4 regions of the Streptomyces sp. NPDC098789 genome follow, and region 4 is predicted to be linked to each of the others. Evidence: riboswitches for the same ligand, from Rfam matches in the RefSeq annotation. Region 4 holds a riboswitch; each other region holds the start of a gene.
What was found. A riboswitch is a leader RNA that binds a small molecule or an ion and turns the genes downstream of it on or off. The one in region 4 is predicted to bind cobalamin.

Region 1: linked by a shared signal. The riboswitch ahead of ACIQWR_RS12700 (DUF4430 domain-containing protein) and the one ahead of ACIQWR_RS11470 (ABC transporter substrate-binding protein) in region 4 are both predicted to bind cobalamin.
Region 2: linked by a shared signal. The riboswitch ahead of ACIQWR_RS03075 (energy-coupling factor ABC transporter permease) and the one ahead of ACIQWR_RS11470 (ABC transporter substrate-binding protein) in region 4 are both predicted to bind cobalamin.
Region 3: linked by a shared signal. The riboswitch ahead of metE (5-methyltetrahydropteroyltriglutamate--homocysteine S-methyltransferase) and the one ahead of ACIQWR_RS11470 (ABC transporter substrate-binding protein) in region 4 are both predicted to bind cobalamin.

The regions. Positions count from the first base shown of each region.
Region 1 covers NZ_JBIWAJ010000005.1:24,187-27,943, forward strand. Annotated here, with positions in the region: gene ACIQWR_RS12695 (immune inhibitor A domain-containing protein) at 1-1,541, shown strand, start outside; cobalamin riboswitch at 1,608-1,746, shown strand; gene ACIQWR_RS12700 (DUF4430 domain-containing protein) at 1,787-2,275, shown strand; gene ACIQWR_RS12705 (ABC transporter ATP-binding protein) at 2,416-3,757, shown strand, end outside.
Region 2 covers NZ_JBIWAJ010000001.1:629,183-632,939, reverse strand. Annotated here, with positions in the region: gene ACIQWR_RS03085 (hypothetical protein) at 16-327, shown strand; gene ACIQWR_RS03080 (hypothetical protein) at 467-1,027, shown strand; cobalamin riboswitch at 1,069-1,285, shown strand; gene ACIQWR_RS03075 (energy-coupling factor ABC transporter permease) at 1,315-2,025, shown strand; gene ACIQWR_RS03070 (energy-coupling factor ABC transporter substrate-binding protein) at 2,022-2,363, shown strand; gene cbiQ (cobalt ECF transporter T component CbiQ) at 2,368-3,117, shown strand; gene ACIQWR_RS03060 (energy-coupling factor ABC transporter ATP-binding protein) at 3,114-3,757, shown strand, end outside.
Region 3 covers NZ_JBIWAJ010000003.1:188,437-192,193, forward strand. Annotated here, with positions in the region: gene metE (5-methyltetrahydropteroyltriglutamate--homocysteine S-methyltransferase) at 1-1,197, opposite strand, end outside; cobalamin riboswitch at 1,414-1,566, opposite strand; gene ACIQWR_RS08360 (3-hydroxybutyryl-CoA dehydrogenase) at 1,787-2,710, opposite strand; gene aceB (malate synthase A) at 2,707-3,757, opposite strand, start outside.
Region 4 covers NZ_JBIWAJ010000004.1:309,213-312,969, reverse strand. Annotated here, with positions in the region: gene ACIQWR_RS11475 (peptidoglycan-binding protein) at 50-862, opposite strand; cobalamin riboswitch at 1,027-1,162, shown strand; gene ACIQWR_RS11470 (ABC transporter substrate-binding protein) at 1,221-2,228, shown strand; gene ACIQWR_RS11465 (FecCD family ABC transporter permease) at 2,192-3,253, shown strand; gene ACIQWR_RS11460 (ABC transporter ATP-binding protein) at 3,250-3,757, shown strand, end outside.

The DNA of each region.
Region 1 (3,757 bases), on a different contig from region 4:
TCAACGAGCCGGACGGCTACCTCGACCACCTCGTCATCGTGCACGCCGGCAAGGACCAGACCTGGGGCGGCGGCGCCCAGGGCAAGGACGCCGTCTGGGCGCACCGCTGGTTCGCGTACTACGACCAGGCCGGCACGGCGGGTCCCGCGGGCAACAAGGCGGGCGGCACGCCGGTGGGCGACACCGGGATCTGGGCGGGCGACTACCTGACCGGCGGCGAGAACAGTGGGGTCGGGCTCTTCGCCCACGAGTTCGGCCACGACCTGGGCCTGCCCGACCTCTACAGCTCGGACGGGGACAACAGCGTCAACTTCTGGTCGCTGATGTCCTCGGCCTCCTACCTCGGCAAGGGCCGGGGCACCACCGGCGCCTTCCCCGGCGACCTGGACGCCTGGAGCAAGCTCCAGTTGGGCTGGCTCGAATACACCGAAGCCGACGCGGGCCGCAGGACCAAGGCCGTGCTCGGCGTCTCCGGCTACAACACCGACGATCCACAAGCCCTGTTGGTGCACCTGCCGCCCTCGGTGACCCGTACCGAGCTGGCCGATCCCTACGAGGGCGCGGCCCAGTGGTGGAGCGGCACCGGCGACTTCATGGACAACACGCTCACGCGCTCCGTCGACCTCACCGGGCTCGCGGCCGGCGCCCCGGCCCGGCTCGACGCCCGGGTCTGGTACGACGTGGAGCAGGACTTCGACTTCCTGACCGTGGAGGCCTCCACCGACGGCGGGACCACCTGGGCGGCGTTGCCCGGCACGGTCGGCGGCGCCGCGATCCCCGCCAAGGGGATCTCCGGCGCCTCGGGCGGCTGGACCGAACTCGGCGTGCCGCTGGGCGCGTACGCGGGCGGACACGTCTCGCTGCGACTGCGGGTGACCTCGGACAGCAACACCCACGGCAAGGGCGTCGCCTTCGACGACCTGCGGATCACCGCGGACGGCCGCGAGCTGCTGCGCGACGGCGCGGAGCAGGGGGCGAACGGCTGGACGGCAATCAAGTGGTCGCGCACCGAAGGCCGTTACGGAACCGAGCAGCACCCGCGTGCCTACGTGGTGGAGAACCGGCGCTACACCGGCTTCGGCGAGTACCTCAGAACGGGACCGTACAACTTCGGGCAGGGCGACGACTCGGTGGAGTTCTACCCCTACCAGCAGGGCGTGTTGATCTGGCTGTGGGACACCGCGTACAGCGACAACACCACCAAGGCGCACCCCGGCGGCGGCCTGCTGCTGCCGGTCGACGCCCGGCCCGGGGCGCTGCGGTTCACGGACGGGTCGCTCGTCAACGCGCGGGCGCAGACCTTCGACGCGACGTTCTCGCTGCGGCCGAGCGACCGGATCGTGCTGCACAAGGCGGGAGCGCCGCTGGTGGTGCCCGCCCGGCCGGGCGTGCCCGTCTTCGACGACCGGCACGGCGGCTACTGGAACGCCGATCTGCCGCAGGTCGGGGTGAAGGTGCCGGACACCGGGACCCGGATCGCGGTGGTCAAGGAGGCGTCGGGCGGGGCGCTGACCACCGTGCAGGTGAGCCCCTCGCCCTGACCCGACGTGCCCCTATGATGACCGTGCACGGCCGATCGGGCCCGGGTGACCGGATCCCGGCGGCCGTACGATCCACAACTTCATGCGTGCGTGACCAGGGGAAGCCGGTGCGAATCCGGCGCTGACCTGCAACCGTGTGCGGCCCGTTGCCCCTCGGGGCGGCGGGCCGCGAGTCGGAGCACCTGCCACGGCACGCCGAACGCTTCCACTGTCACGGACTACAGCGCGAAGAAAGGCACCCCGCCATGCGCAGCATGCTCATACGCCGTACCGCCGTCACCGCCGCCGCCCTCGGGCTGGCACTGACGGCCGCCGCTCCGGCCGTCGCCCACACGACCGCCGCCCGCACCAACGCCCCGGTCCTGGTGCGCCTCACCGTGCAGGGCCCCGACGGCAACCTCTTCAAGGGCCTGGTGCTGACCAAGGGGCACGAGGTGACGACCGCGACCGGCGGCACCCACAAGTGCGACGGCACCAACGGCGCGCAGAACCCGAGCCCGGTCCCCACGCCCACCGCCGCCCTCGACGACGCGGCCCGCCAGCGCCACTTCGGCTGGGACGGCACCTGGTACGCGTCGTTCGACGACTTCTCGGTGGACACCGTCAAGAACGTCTCCGGCGGGGGCACGGCGTACTGGAACATCTCGGTGAACGGCGCCTCCACCCCGGTCGGCGGCTGCCAGTTCAAGATCAAGACGGGTGACGAGGTCGCCTTCACCTGGACCTCCTTCTAGCGGGCGGCCACGGGGATTCCTTCGGCGCGGGACGCGTGTGCTTCGGCGGGTACTCCCCGTCAAGGGTGTCGGTTACCATCCGAGCTACCTCAACCGACCTCTGTAGCCCCAGAGTTGGTCCGCACCGCCAAGGAATCCCCGTGATCAGCTTCGAGAACGTCAGTGTGAAGTACGACGACGCGCCCCGATCCGTGCTGCGGGACGTGAATCTGACCGTCGAGGAAGGCGAGTTGTGCCTGGTCGTCGGGCGCACCGGCGTCGGCAAGTCGACGCTGCTGGGTACGGTCAACGGACTCGTCCCGCACTTCACCGGCGGCACCCTGTACGGCCGGGTGACCGTCGGCGGCCGGGACACGGCCGAGCATCCACCGCGTGAACTCGTGGACCTGGTCGGTGTGGTGGGCCAGGATCCGCTCGACGGCTTCGTCACCGACACCGTCGAGGAGGAGCTGGCCTACGCGATGGGACAGCTCTCCGTGGAAGCGGCCGTGCGGCGCGCGCGGATCGAGGAGACCCTCGCCCTGCTGGACCTGACCGGGCTGCGCCACCGACCGCTGCACGAGCTGTCCGGCGGCCAGCAGCAGCGCGTGGCCATCGGTTCCGTGCTGACCGCGCACCCCCGGGTGCTGGTGCTGGACGAGCCGACCTCGGCCCTCGACCCGGCGGCGGCCGAGGAGGTGCTGGCGGTCGTCACCCGACTGGTGCGCGAACTGCGGATGACGGTGCTGCTCTCCGAGCACCGGCTGGAGCGGGTCGCGCAGTACGCGGACCGGGTGATCCACCTCCCCGGGGACGGGACCGTGGTGTCCGGGCGGCCCGCCGAGGTCTTCCGTACGTCGACGGTCGCGCCGCCCGTGGTGGAGCTGGGGCGGCTCGCGGGCTGGACCCCCCTGCCACTGTCGGACCAGGAGGCGCGCCCGGCCGCGGCCCGGCTGCGGACCCGACTGGCCGGGCGGACACCGGCTCCGGTGCGCCCCGCCGCACCGGCGGGCGGGGGCGAGGCGCTGCGGGCCGGCGGGCTGACCGTGACGCACATGGGGCTGCCCGCGGTGCACAAGGTGGACCTGGTGCTGCGCGCCGGGGAGGTCACCGCCCTGATGGGACCGGGCGGCTGCGGCAAATCCTCGCTGCTCCACGCCCTGCACGGGTCGGGGCCGCGGCGTTCGGGCACGGTGACGGTCGGGGGCGAGGGGGGTCGGGACCCCGGGACGCTCCCGGCCGCCGAGGTCCGGCACCTGGTCGCGATGGTCACCCAGACGCCCACCGACCTGCTGAGCCGGGTGACCGTACGGCAGGAACTCGCCCAGGTGGACGTGGAGTCGGCCGCCTCCGGCGTGCGCTCCGCGCGGGAGCTGCTGGACCTGCTGGCGCCCGGGGTCGACGACGCCATGCACCCGCGGGACCTCTCCGAGGGCCAGAAGCTGGCGCTCGTCCTCGCCGTCCGGCTCTCCGCGACGCCGGGGGTGCTGTTGCTGGACGAGC
Region 2 (3,757 bases), on a different contig from region 4:
CTGGAGGACTCGATCATGGCAAGCATCCGCACCATCCGCGTGATGGCGGCGCTCGCAGCGCTCCCCCTCGCCGCCGCCCTGTGCACGGGCGTGGCGCAGGCCGACAACGGAGCCGGCGCGGCCAACGCGTCGAACGCGGCCGTCGCCAGCATCCTCGGCAGCGGGGTGGGCGGCAGCAACACCGGCAACTCCTCCACCGCGCAGCAGGTCGCCACCGGTTCCGGAGCCTCGAACCAGAACAACACGGCCCAGTCGAACGGCTCCGGCTTCACCGCCATCGGCCAGTCCAACACGCACGAGTCCGTGGTCTTCAACCCGGTCCCGTAACGCGCACGACCGCCCCCGGGGCCCGGTCCGCATCGGCGGGCCGGGCCCCGGCCCGTGCGCCGCGTGCAACCGCGAGGCCGTATGGCGTGTCTTCCACGATGACACTACTGTCCCCACATCCGAAGAATCGGGGGACGTCATGCTGGACCACCTCATACGCTCCGTCCGCAACTCAGTCCACTCGCTGCGGCGCGGTACGCGCCCCGGCTCCGTCCACCGGCGGCGGCTGGCGGCCGTCACCGCCGGGTTGCTCCTCACCGCCGGACTCGGCCTCGCCGTACCGGCCTCCGCCTCCGCCACCCAGACACCGCTCGTGACCAATGCCCGCTGGGGCGGGCACTGCACCTACGACCGGATCGTCATCGACCTCCAGGGCTACGTCCCCGGGGTCACCGTCACTCCCGTCTCCGAGCTCGTCTACGACGGCTCCGGCAAGCCCGTCCCGCTCGCCGGGACGTACTTCCTGGAGATCCGCCTGCACCCGGCCCAGGCGCACGACGACGCCGGGCACTCCGTCTACACCGGCCCCAAGCTCCAGAAGATCTACCTCAGCAAGCTCAAGGGCCTCGCCTTCACCGGCGACTTCGAGGGGTACGTCACCTTCGGCGCCGCCTTCGACACCGCACCGCAGTTCACCACCTCCACGCTCCACAACCCGGAGCGCTTCGTGGTCGACATCGCCCACCCGAACGTCTGCTGAGACGGCTCCGGGTGCCGCGCGCACCTGAACGACGGCGCCGCCGACGGCCCGTTGCCCCTGGTCAGGTAGGGTCAACGGGCCTTGGTGTACGGGAAACCGGTGGGAAACCGGTGCGGCCCTCGCCACTGTGAACGGGAAGTCCGGCGCCACCCTGCGGGGAGCCACTGGACCGGGCGGGAGACCGCCCGGGCCGGGAAGGCGGCGCCGCGGCATCAGCACCCGTGAGCCAGGAGACCGACCGGGGTGCGTTGTTCCATCCACGAGGTGCTGGAGAGGTCTCCCTACACATGCATATAGCCGAGGGGTTCCTACCCCCTTTGCACGCGGCCGCCTGGGGCGTCGCGTCCGCCCCCTTCGTCGTCCACGGAGTGCGCGCCCTGACCCGCGAGGTCAAGGCGCATCCCGAGAGCACCCTGCTGCTCGGGGCGTCCGGTGCGTTCACTTTCGTCCTGTCCGCCCTGAAGATCCCTTCGGTGACGGGCAGTTGCTCGCACCCCACCGGGACGGGGCTCGGTGCGATCCTGTTCCGCCCGCCGATCATGGCGGTGCTGGGCACGATCACCCTGTTGTTCCAGGCCCTGCTGCTGGCCCACGGCGGGCTGACCACGCTCGGCGCGAACGTCTTCTCGATGGCGATCGCGGGCCCCTGGGCCGGATACGCCGTCTACCGCCTGCTCAAGCGGTTCGACGCGCCCCTGATGGTCTCGGTCTTCTGCGGCGCCTTCTTCGCCGACCTGATCACCTACTGCGTGACCAGCGTGCAGCTCGCGCTGGCCTTCCCCGACCCGGCGTCCGGCTTCGCGGGCTCGCTCGCGAAGTTCGGCGGGATCTTCGCCGTCACCCAGATCCCGCTGGCGGTCAGCGAGGGCCTGCTCACCGTGCTCGTGATGCGGTTGCTGATGCAGTCGAGCAAGTCGGACCTGGTGCGGCTCGGCGTGGCCAAGCTGACCGGCGCCCGCACCACCGCGCGCAGCGAGCAGGGGACGGCCGTCCGATGACCAGGAACGCGAAGATCAACACCCTGCTGCTGCTCCTGGTGGCGGCGCTGGCGGTGCTCCCGATCGCCCTGGGCCTCGGCGAGGGCAAGGAGGAGCCGTTCGCCGGCGCCGACGCGCAGGCGGAGACGGCGATCACGGAACTCAGGCCGGACTACGAGCCGTGGTTCTCCCCGCTGTACGAACCCCCCTCCGGGGAGGTCGAGTCGGCGCTCTTCGCCCTCCAGGCGGCGCTCGGCGCGGGCGTGCTCGCCTACTACTTCGGGGTGCGCCGCGGGCGCCGTCAGGGCGAGGCCGCCGGCGCGGGCCACGGGGACGACCAGAGCTCCCGGGGCGCGTGAGGCGGTGCTGCCCATCGACGCCGCGGCGCACAGCAGCCGCTGGCGCCGCCGACACCCCCTGGAGAAGGCCCTGCTGGGGCTCGGGCTGACCGTCACCGCGGTCTGCCTGCCGCCCTGGCCCGGCGGACCCCTGGTGGCCGCCACCACCCTCGCCGTGCTGCTCGGCCCGGCGGGGGTGCCCCCGCGGCAGTTGTGGCGGGCCTTCCGGATCCCGCTCGGGTTCTGCTTCACCGGGGCGGCTCCCCTGCTGCTCGCGGTGGGCGGCCCGGCGGGGCTGGTCTCCCTGGCCCCGGACGGCCCGCGGCACGCCGTCGAACTGCTGCTGCGCACGTCGGCGGCCTCGCTCGGCGTGCTCCTGTTCGCCTTCACCACCCCGGTCTCGGACGTCCTGCCCCGGCTGGTGCGGGCCGGGGTGCCGGCGCCCGTCGTCGACGTGGCGCTGGTGATGTACCGGATCGGCTTCCTCCTGCTGGACTCCCTCGCCCAGGTCCGCCGGGCCCAGGCCGCCCGGCTGGGCCACAGCGGCCGGGCCGCCGCCTGGCGGTCCGTGGCGGGGCTGGCGGCGACCGCCTTCGTCCGCGCCTTCGACCGCGCGTCCCGGCTCCAGAGCGGGCTGGCGGGGCGCGGCTACGACGGCACGCTGCGGGTGCTCGTACCGCAGTCCTCCCCGTCCTGGCGGTTCCTGACCGCGTCGGGAGCCCTGCTCGCCGCGCTGGTCGCCGTCACCCTCGCCTCGAAGGGCTTCGTCTCGTGAACGTACCCGTGGAACCCGAACCGCTCGTCCGGCTGGCGGGCGCGGGCTACGCCTACGAGGACGGGCCCGCCGTGCTGTCCGGCGTGGACTTCCCGATCGCCCCGGGCCGGGCCCTGGCCCTGCTGGGCCGCAACGGCAGCGGCAAGACCACGCTGATGCGCCTGCTCAGCGGCGGGCTGCGCCCCGACGCGGGCGAGCTGCACCTGGACGGGGCGGTGGTCTCGTACGGCCGCGCCGGACTGACCCGGCTGCGCAAGGCCGTGCAGCTGGTGGTCCAGGACCCGGACGACCAGCTCTTCGCCGCCTCCGTGGAACAGGACGTCTCCTTCGGCCCGATGAACCTGGGGCTGGCGGTGACGGAGGTGCGGGACCGGGTCGACGCGGCGCTGGCCGCCCTCGACATCACCGCACTGCGGGACCGGCCGACGCACCTGCTGTCCTACGGCCAGCGCAAGCGGGCCGCGATCGCGGGCGCCGTGGCGATGGCCCCCCGGGTGCTGATCCTGGACGAGCCGACGGCCGGACTCGACCCGGACGGCCAGGAACGGCTGCTGGAGGCCCTGGCGGGCCTGCGCGCGGCCGGGACGACCGTGGTGATGGCGACGCACGACGTGGACCTCGCCGTGCGGTGGGCCGACGA
Region 3 (3,757 bases), on a different contig from region 4:
GGCGGCGATGGAGTCCGTGCCCTGCGCGAGGCCGCGGGCCAGGACGGTGATCTCGGCGGTCTTCTGCCGGGCGAAGGCCAGCCAGCGCCGCACCTGGGGGTCGACGTCGCGCTCGGCGGTGACGTCCAGCGGAACGTGCAGGAGGGAGCAGGAGGAGGAGACGTCGACGCTGCCCGCGAGACCGAGCAGGGTGCCGAGCGTGGCGAGGGAGGCCTCGTGGTCGTTGATCCAGACGTTGCGGCCGTTGACCACGCCCGCGACCAGGCGCTTCCCGGGCAGGCCGCCGACAGCGGCCAGGTCGGCGAGGTTGCCGGCGGCCCGGTCGGTGAAGTCGAGGGCGAGACCGTCGACGGGTGCCTTGGCCAGGACCGCCAGCGCCTCGCCGAGCCGGTCGAAGTACGAGGCGACGAGCAGCTTGGGGCGTTCGGCCAGCCCGCCCAGTTCGCGGTAGGTGCGGGCGGCCGCGCCCAACTCGGCCGGGGTGCGGTCCTGGACCAGGGCCGGCTCGTCGAGCTGGACCCACTGGGCGCCCGCCGCGCGCAGGTCGGCGAGCACCTCGGCGTAGACGGGCAGCAGCCGGTCGAGCAGGGTGATCGGCTGGAAGTCCTCGGGCACGCCCGGGGCGGGCTTGGCCAGCAGGAGATAGGTGACCGGTCCGACCAGCACCGGGCGGGCGTTCAGCCCGAGCGCCAGGGCCTCCTTCAGCTCGGCGACCTGCTTGGCGGAGTCGGCGGTGAACTCGGTGTCGGGGCCCAGCTCAGGGACCAGGTAGTGGTAGTTGGTGTCGAACCACTTGGTCATCTCCAGCGGCGCCACGTCCTGGGTGCCGCGGGCCATGGCGAAGTAGCCGTCCAGCGGGTCCGCTTCGACGGCGGCGCGGTGGCGGGGCGGGACGGCGCCGACCATGACGCTGGTGTCGAGGACGTGGTCGTAGTACGAGAAGTCACCGGTGGGCACCTCGCCGATGCCCGCTTCGGCCAGCTGCTGCCAGTGGGTCCGGCGCAGGGTCGCGGCGGTCGCCCGGAGGGCGTCGGCCTCGACCCGGCCCTTCCAGTAGCCCTCGACGGCCTTCTTCAGTTCCCGGTTCTGCCCCTGCCGGGGGTAGCCGTGGACGGTGGCCCGTACGGCCGGGTCCGGCGCGGCCGCGGAGGTGGCGGAACGGGCGGTGGTGGAACGGGTGGTGTTCTCGGGTGTCACGGAACTCTCCTTCGCGAGTACGTCTCCATGAGTCCCGGTGACGGACGCGAGGCGCGAAGGGGTGGCAGAGCGGACGGCCCGTCGCACCGCCGTGCGCGAGGCACCGGCTGCGACCGTCCGTCGTTCCCCCGGAACAGGTCCGGGGCGCCCCCGACCGACCCGCCCACGAGGTCACCAGGAAATCCGCGCACGACCGTGCGTGCGCGGGCAACGGGCAGGTCTTCGGACTTGCGGGCGCGCCTGCCGGTCTCCCGGCGGGCACCTAGTGGCCGTCGCTTCCCAGACCCGTACGGGTCCAGTGCGTATGACGGCGGTCGTTCCCGCTCACCGCTGCGGGGCAGTCCCGGATTCCCACCGGGTTCCCTCTTACGACGCATCCCGCCTGGCGGACGGGGCGAACCAGCTGCTGGGGGTCAGCTTAGGTCGACGCGGCCCGGTCGGGCGGATGTTGACCACATCCCGGACGGTGAGATGAGACACCCCGCGGCCGACGCGCAGGGAGCGCGCGGTGGCTCACCGGGCCACCGCGCGCTCCTGCTCCGTGCCTCCCGGGTCCCTCAACCCGGGAGCCGTACCACCGGGTCCCTCGTCAGCCCCGGTCGTAGGTATGGAACCCGCGGCCGCTCTTGCGGCCCAGCAGACCCGCCTGGACCATGCGCCGGAGCAGCGGTGGCGGGGCGTGGAGCGGCTCCTTGAACTCGGCGTAGAGGGACTCCGCGATGGCCGCGACGGTGTCCAGGCCGATGAGGTCGGCGAGCTTCAGGGGGCCCATGGGGTGGGCGCATCCCAGCTCCATGGCCGCGTCGACGTCCGCGGCGGTGGCGAAGCCCGATTCGGCCATCCGAATGGCCGAGAGCAGGTAGGGGACGAGGAGCGCGTTGACGACGAAGCCGGCCCGGTCCTGCGAGCGGACGGCCGTCTTGCCGAGCGCGTCGCGGGCGAACGCCTCCACCGTCTCCACGGTCTCGCGGGTGGTGTGCAGCGAGGACACGATCTCCACGAGGGGCAGGACGGGCACCGGGTTGAAGAAGTGCAGGCCCACGACGCGGTCGGCGCGGCCGGTGGCCATGGCCAGTCGCATGACGGGGATGGCGGAGGTGTTGGTGGCCAGGACCGCCCCCGGGTCCTCGACGATCTTGTCGAGGGTGGCGAAGGTCTCGGTCTTCACGGCCGCGTCCTCCACCACCGCCTCGATCACGAGCTGCCGGTCGGCGAGGTCGTCCAGGCTGCCGGAGAAGACGAGCCGGGCCAGGGCGTCCTCGGCGGTGAGCCGGTCCAGTTTGCCGCGCTGGACGGCGCGTTCGAGGGAGACGGCCACGCGTTCGCGGGCGGCCAGGGCGGCCGCGGCGTCGGTCTCGCACACCACGGTGTCGAGGCCCGCACGGGCACAGACCTCGGCGATGCCCGCGCCCATCTGGCCGCCGCCGACGACGCCGACCCTGCGGATCGCCGCGCCCGCGCCGGTGGCGGCTGTGGCTGTGGCTGTGGCGCTGCTGTCACTGGCGGCGCTCATGCGCGGGCCTCCGGACGGCGGACGAGGTGGCGGGCGTACGCGTCGGGGGTGAAGAAGGCCGGTAGGTCCCGCTGGAGCGCCGTCCGCTCGAGGACGGCGCGCGCCTCGGCGACCCGGGCGTCCGGATCCTCCTTCGCGAGCGCGGCGCACTGCGCGTCGAGGATCTCCCGCACGCCCGCGCGGTCGGCCGTGCCGTGGCGCAGCCACTGCCAGAGCTGGACCCGCGCGATCTCCGCGGTCGCCGCGTCCTCCATCAGCCCGTACAGGGCGACGGCGCCGCTGCCGCGCAGCCACGCGTCGAAGTACCGGAGGGCGACGGCGACGTTGGCACGGATGCCTTCGGCCGTGGGCGGGCCCGCGACCCGCCGGACCGACAGCAGGTCGGCCGCGGTGACCCGGACGTCCTCACGCGTACGGTCGAGCTGGTGCGGCCGGTCGGCGAGCACGGCGTCGAAGACCGTGCGGCAGACGGGCACCAGGGCGGGGTGGGCGACCCAGGAGCCGTCGAACCCGTCCTCGGCCTCGCGCTCCTTGTCGAGCCGGACCTTGGCGAGCGCCGCCTCGTTCGCGGCCGCGTCCTTCCCGGGGACGTGTGCGGACATGCCGCCGATGGCGTGGGCGCCGCGCCGGTGGCAGGTGCGGACGAGGAGTTCGGCGTAGGCACGCATGAAGGGGGCGGTCATGGTGACCTTGGCCCGGTCGGGCAGTTGGAAGTCGGTGCGGTGGCCGAAGGTCTTGATGATGCTGAAGAGGTAGTCCCAACGGCCCGCGTTGAGCCCGGAGCTGTGCTCGCGCAGCTCGTAGAGGATCTCCTCCATCTCGAACGCCGCGGTGACGGTCTCGATGAGCACGGTGGCGCGGACCGTGCCGCGGGGGATCCCGAGCAGTTCCTGGGCCAGCACGAACACGTCGTTCCACAGCCGTGCTTCGTTGCGGTTCTCCAGCTTGGGAAGGTAGAAGTACGGGCCGTGCCCGGCGTCGATCTGCCGCTGGGCGCAGTGGAAGAAGTACAGGCCGAAGTCGACCAGGGAGGCCGGGACGGGGCGG
Region 4 (3,757 bases):
GCGTTCACCCCGGGCTTCGGGCGTTCAGGTGGTCCACGGGGCGTTCGGCTCAGACGTTGGGGACCTGGAGGAGGTCCCAGGTGGTACGGCCGGGGGGCCAGGTGGCGGCGGCCCCGGTGAAGCCGCACGTGCGCTGCCACGCCTCGTAGCTGGTCTTGTCACCGCGGCCGATGACGTCCTTGTTGCGGCTCGACTCGTACCGGTCGCACCCCACGGCGACCAGGCGGTCGTGCATGGCCGAGACGATCGGCGAGCGGCGGCCCGTGGTGAACCAGGCCGCGCCCGGGAACGGCTCGAAGGTGGGCGCGGTGACGGGTGGCGCCCAGCGCCAGGCGGTGATGGCGGACCCGCCGCGGGGGTCCTGGGGGTCGGCGGTCGGCGGGCACTCGCCGTCCGGGTAGCGGGGGGCGAAGTAGCCGGTGACGTAGCTGCTGCGGCGGGGGTTGGAGTGCGACCAGACGCCGTTGCCCTGCCCGTGGTCCACGGCCCCGGCCCGGATGGAGTTGCCGCCCTTGGTGTACACGGTGTCCGCGTCGAAACCGGTGACCATCTCGGTGTGCGCGCCGTTGCCGAAGTTCACCCACGCGCCGGCGCTGGGGTACGCGGACCACTGGCCGCGGCGCTGCGCCCAGTCGCTGAACGCCGAGACGTTGTCGACTTTGGGCACGATCGCGTCGAGACCGGCGTCGTGGTAGGTGCACCAGTCGAAGATGACGCACCACGCGACTCCGTCCTCGCCGAACTCGCGGCCCCAACGGGTGTAGTTGTCCCAGCCGACGGTGCTGTTCCAGCCTTCGTAGATCTGCTCGGGTACGGACATCAGGTGGTCGGTGAGCTGTCGCCACTCGGGTGAGGTGCTCATGGGGGGTCCTCCGGGTGTGACGGAGCCGTCGATTTCCGAAGTGGTCCCCAGCAATGAGGCGGCCAATGCGTCCCTGAGCTGCTGTATCGATTCAGCTCGGTCGGCGGCCCAGGGGGCTCCGCGGCCGGCGCGGGCGGTCGGGCGCCGGCACCCGGGCGCGGATGGTCTGGCAGAATTGTCCGGGTTACCCCCGGGCGGCGCGTACCAGGAAACCGGTGTGAAACCGGTACGGTCCCGCCACTGTGACCGGGCCCTCGCGGGTCCGGGAGTCAGACACTGACGTGCCGCCCTTTCCTTGTCGATTTCCTTTCGACTTCCTTTTGACCCGGGGACGAGGATCCCCAGGAGAGGCTCCGTCATGTCGCGTTTCCGCGCCGCCCTGCGCGCGCTCACCCCGCTCGCCCCCCTGACCCTCCTGATACCGCTCGTCGCCTGCGGCGCCGCCGAGGAGGGGGCTACGGGCGACGGCGCGCCGCGGCCGACGTCCGGCGCCGCGGGGTTCCCGTACACCGTGACCAACTGCGGTGTGACCACGACGTACCGGGAACCGCCCCGGCGCGCCGTCGCCATGAACCAGCACGCCACCGAGGTGCTGCTCGCCCTCGGCCTCGGCGACCGGATGGCCGGCACCGCCTACCTCGACGACGCCGTCCTGCCCGCGTACCGGCCCGCCTACGACAAGATCAAGGTGTTGGCGAAGGAGTACCCGTCGAAGGAGCTGCTCCTCGGCGCCAACCCCGACTTCGTCTACGGCGGTTACTCCAGCGCCTTCGACAAGTCCCAGGGGCGCGACCGCGAGACGCTGGGGAAGAGCGGTATCAACACCCGTCTCAGCGTGGAGTACTGCACCCAGGGCCCGGTCCGCTTCGAGCAGCTGAAGACCGAGATCACCGAGGTGGCCCGTACCTTCGGGGTGCCCGACCGGGGCGCGCGGCTGATCGAGGACGAGCAGCGCCGCATCGACGCCGTCGCGGCGCGCGTGAAGGACAAGGCGCGCCCGACCGTCTTCGTCTACGACTCCGGGGAGACGGCGGCCTTCACCTCGGGCGGCAACGGCATCGGCAACGAGATCGTCTCCCTGGCGGGCGGGACGAACGCCTTCGCCGACCTGAAGGACACCTTCGGCGATGTCTCCTGGGAGAAGGTCATCGAGCGCAAGCCCGATACCGTGCTGATCTACGACTACGGCGGGACCGGCGTCGAAGCCAAGAAGCAGCGCCTGTTGAACGACCCGGCCCTCGCCCAGGTTCCCGCGATCAGGGACCGGCGGTTCGTCGTCCTGCCGCTGTCCTCGGCCGTGCTCGGGGTGCGCGTCGCCGACGCCGTCGAATCCCTCGCCGGGCAGCTGCACCCCGACGCCCGGTGAGGGCGGACCGCCGCCGCACCCCGCTCGTCCTCGTCCTCCTCGCCCTCGCGCTCGCCGCCTGCGCGGTGGCGGGACTGGCGCTGGGGCCGGTGCGGATCGCTCCCGGCCAGGTGCTGGAGATCGTGGCCGACGGACCGAGCCCCGGCGCCTTCGCCTCCATCGTGTGGGACGTCCGGATGCCGCGCGTGCTGCTGGCGGCCGTGGTCGGAGCCGGACTGGCCGTGACGGGCGCCGTGTTGCAGGCCCTCGTGCGCAATCAGCTCGCCGACCCGTTCCTGCTCGGCGCGTCCTCCGGGGCCTCCGCGGGCGCCGTGGCCGTCATCGTGCTCGGCCTCGGCGCGGGCGTCGCGACCAGCGTCACGCTGCCCCTGGCCGCGTTCGTCGGATCGCTCGGCGCGTTGGTCACCGTGTACGCCCTGGCCCGGCGCGGCGGGACCATGACCACCGGGCGGCTGATCCTCGCCGGGGTCGCCGTCCAGTACATCCTGTCCGCGCTGACCAGTCTGGTGCTGGTCCTCTCGGCGCGGGCCGAGGAGGTCCGCTCCATCCTCTTCTGGACGCTCGGCGGCCTCGGCGGGGCGCGTTGGGACGAGCTGGCCCTGCCCGCGGCCGTCCTGGCCGTGGGGACCGGGCTGCTGCTCGGCCTCGCCCGGCCGCTGGACCTGCTGCTCGCAGGCGAGGAGGACGCGCGGACCCTCGGGCTCGACACCGGTCGCTTCCGGGCCGCCGTCTTCGTGCTGACCTCCCTGGTCATCGGAGTGCTGGTGGCCTTCAGCGGTGCGATCGGTTTCGTCGGGCTGATGGTTCCCCATGCCGCCCGGATGGTCGTCGGCGCCGGGCACCGGGCGCTGCTGCCGGTGGCCGCGCTGGGCGGGGCCGTGTTCCTGATGCTGGCCGACCTGGTCGCCCGTACCGCGGCCGCGCCCGAGGAGATTCCGGTCGGCGTCGTCACCGCGCTGGTCGGCGGGCCGTTCTTCCTGTGGATGCTGCGGCGCTCCAGCCGCAGCGAGGGGGTGACCGGATGACGGCGTCGCCACCCTCGCGAGCGCTGGAACTACGGGCCGAGGCCGTGCGTTACGAGATCGACGGGAAGCCGCTGTTGCACGGCGTCGACCTGACCGCCCACCCCGGCGAGACGGTCGGCGTGGTCGGTCCGAACGGCAGCGGCAAGACCACCTTGCTGCGCTGCGTGTACGACACCCTGCGGCCCACCGGCGGGCGGGTCGTGCTGGACGGTGTGGACGCGGCCTCGCTGGGCGTCAAGGAACGGGCCCGTCGGGTCGCGGTCGTGCCGCAGGACGCGAGCGGCACCTTCGGGCTGACCGTGCGCGAGGTGGTGGCCATGGGGCGCAGTCCGCACAAACGGTTCTGGGAGCAGGACGGGCCGGCCGACGCCCTGCGCGTCGCCGGCGCACTGGAGACGGTGGGCGCCGGGGAGCTGGCCGCCCGCCGCTTCGACGAACTGTCCGGCGGCGAGCGCCAGCGCGCGCTCGTGGCCCGGGCCCTCGTCCAGGAGCCAGGCCTGCTCG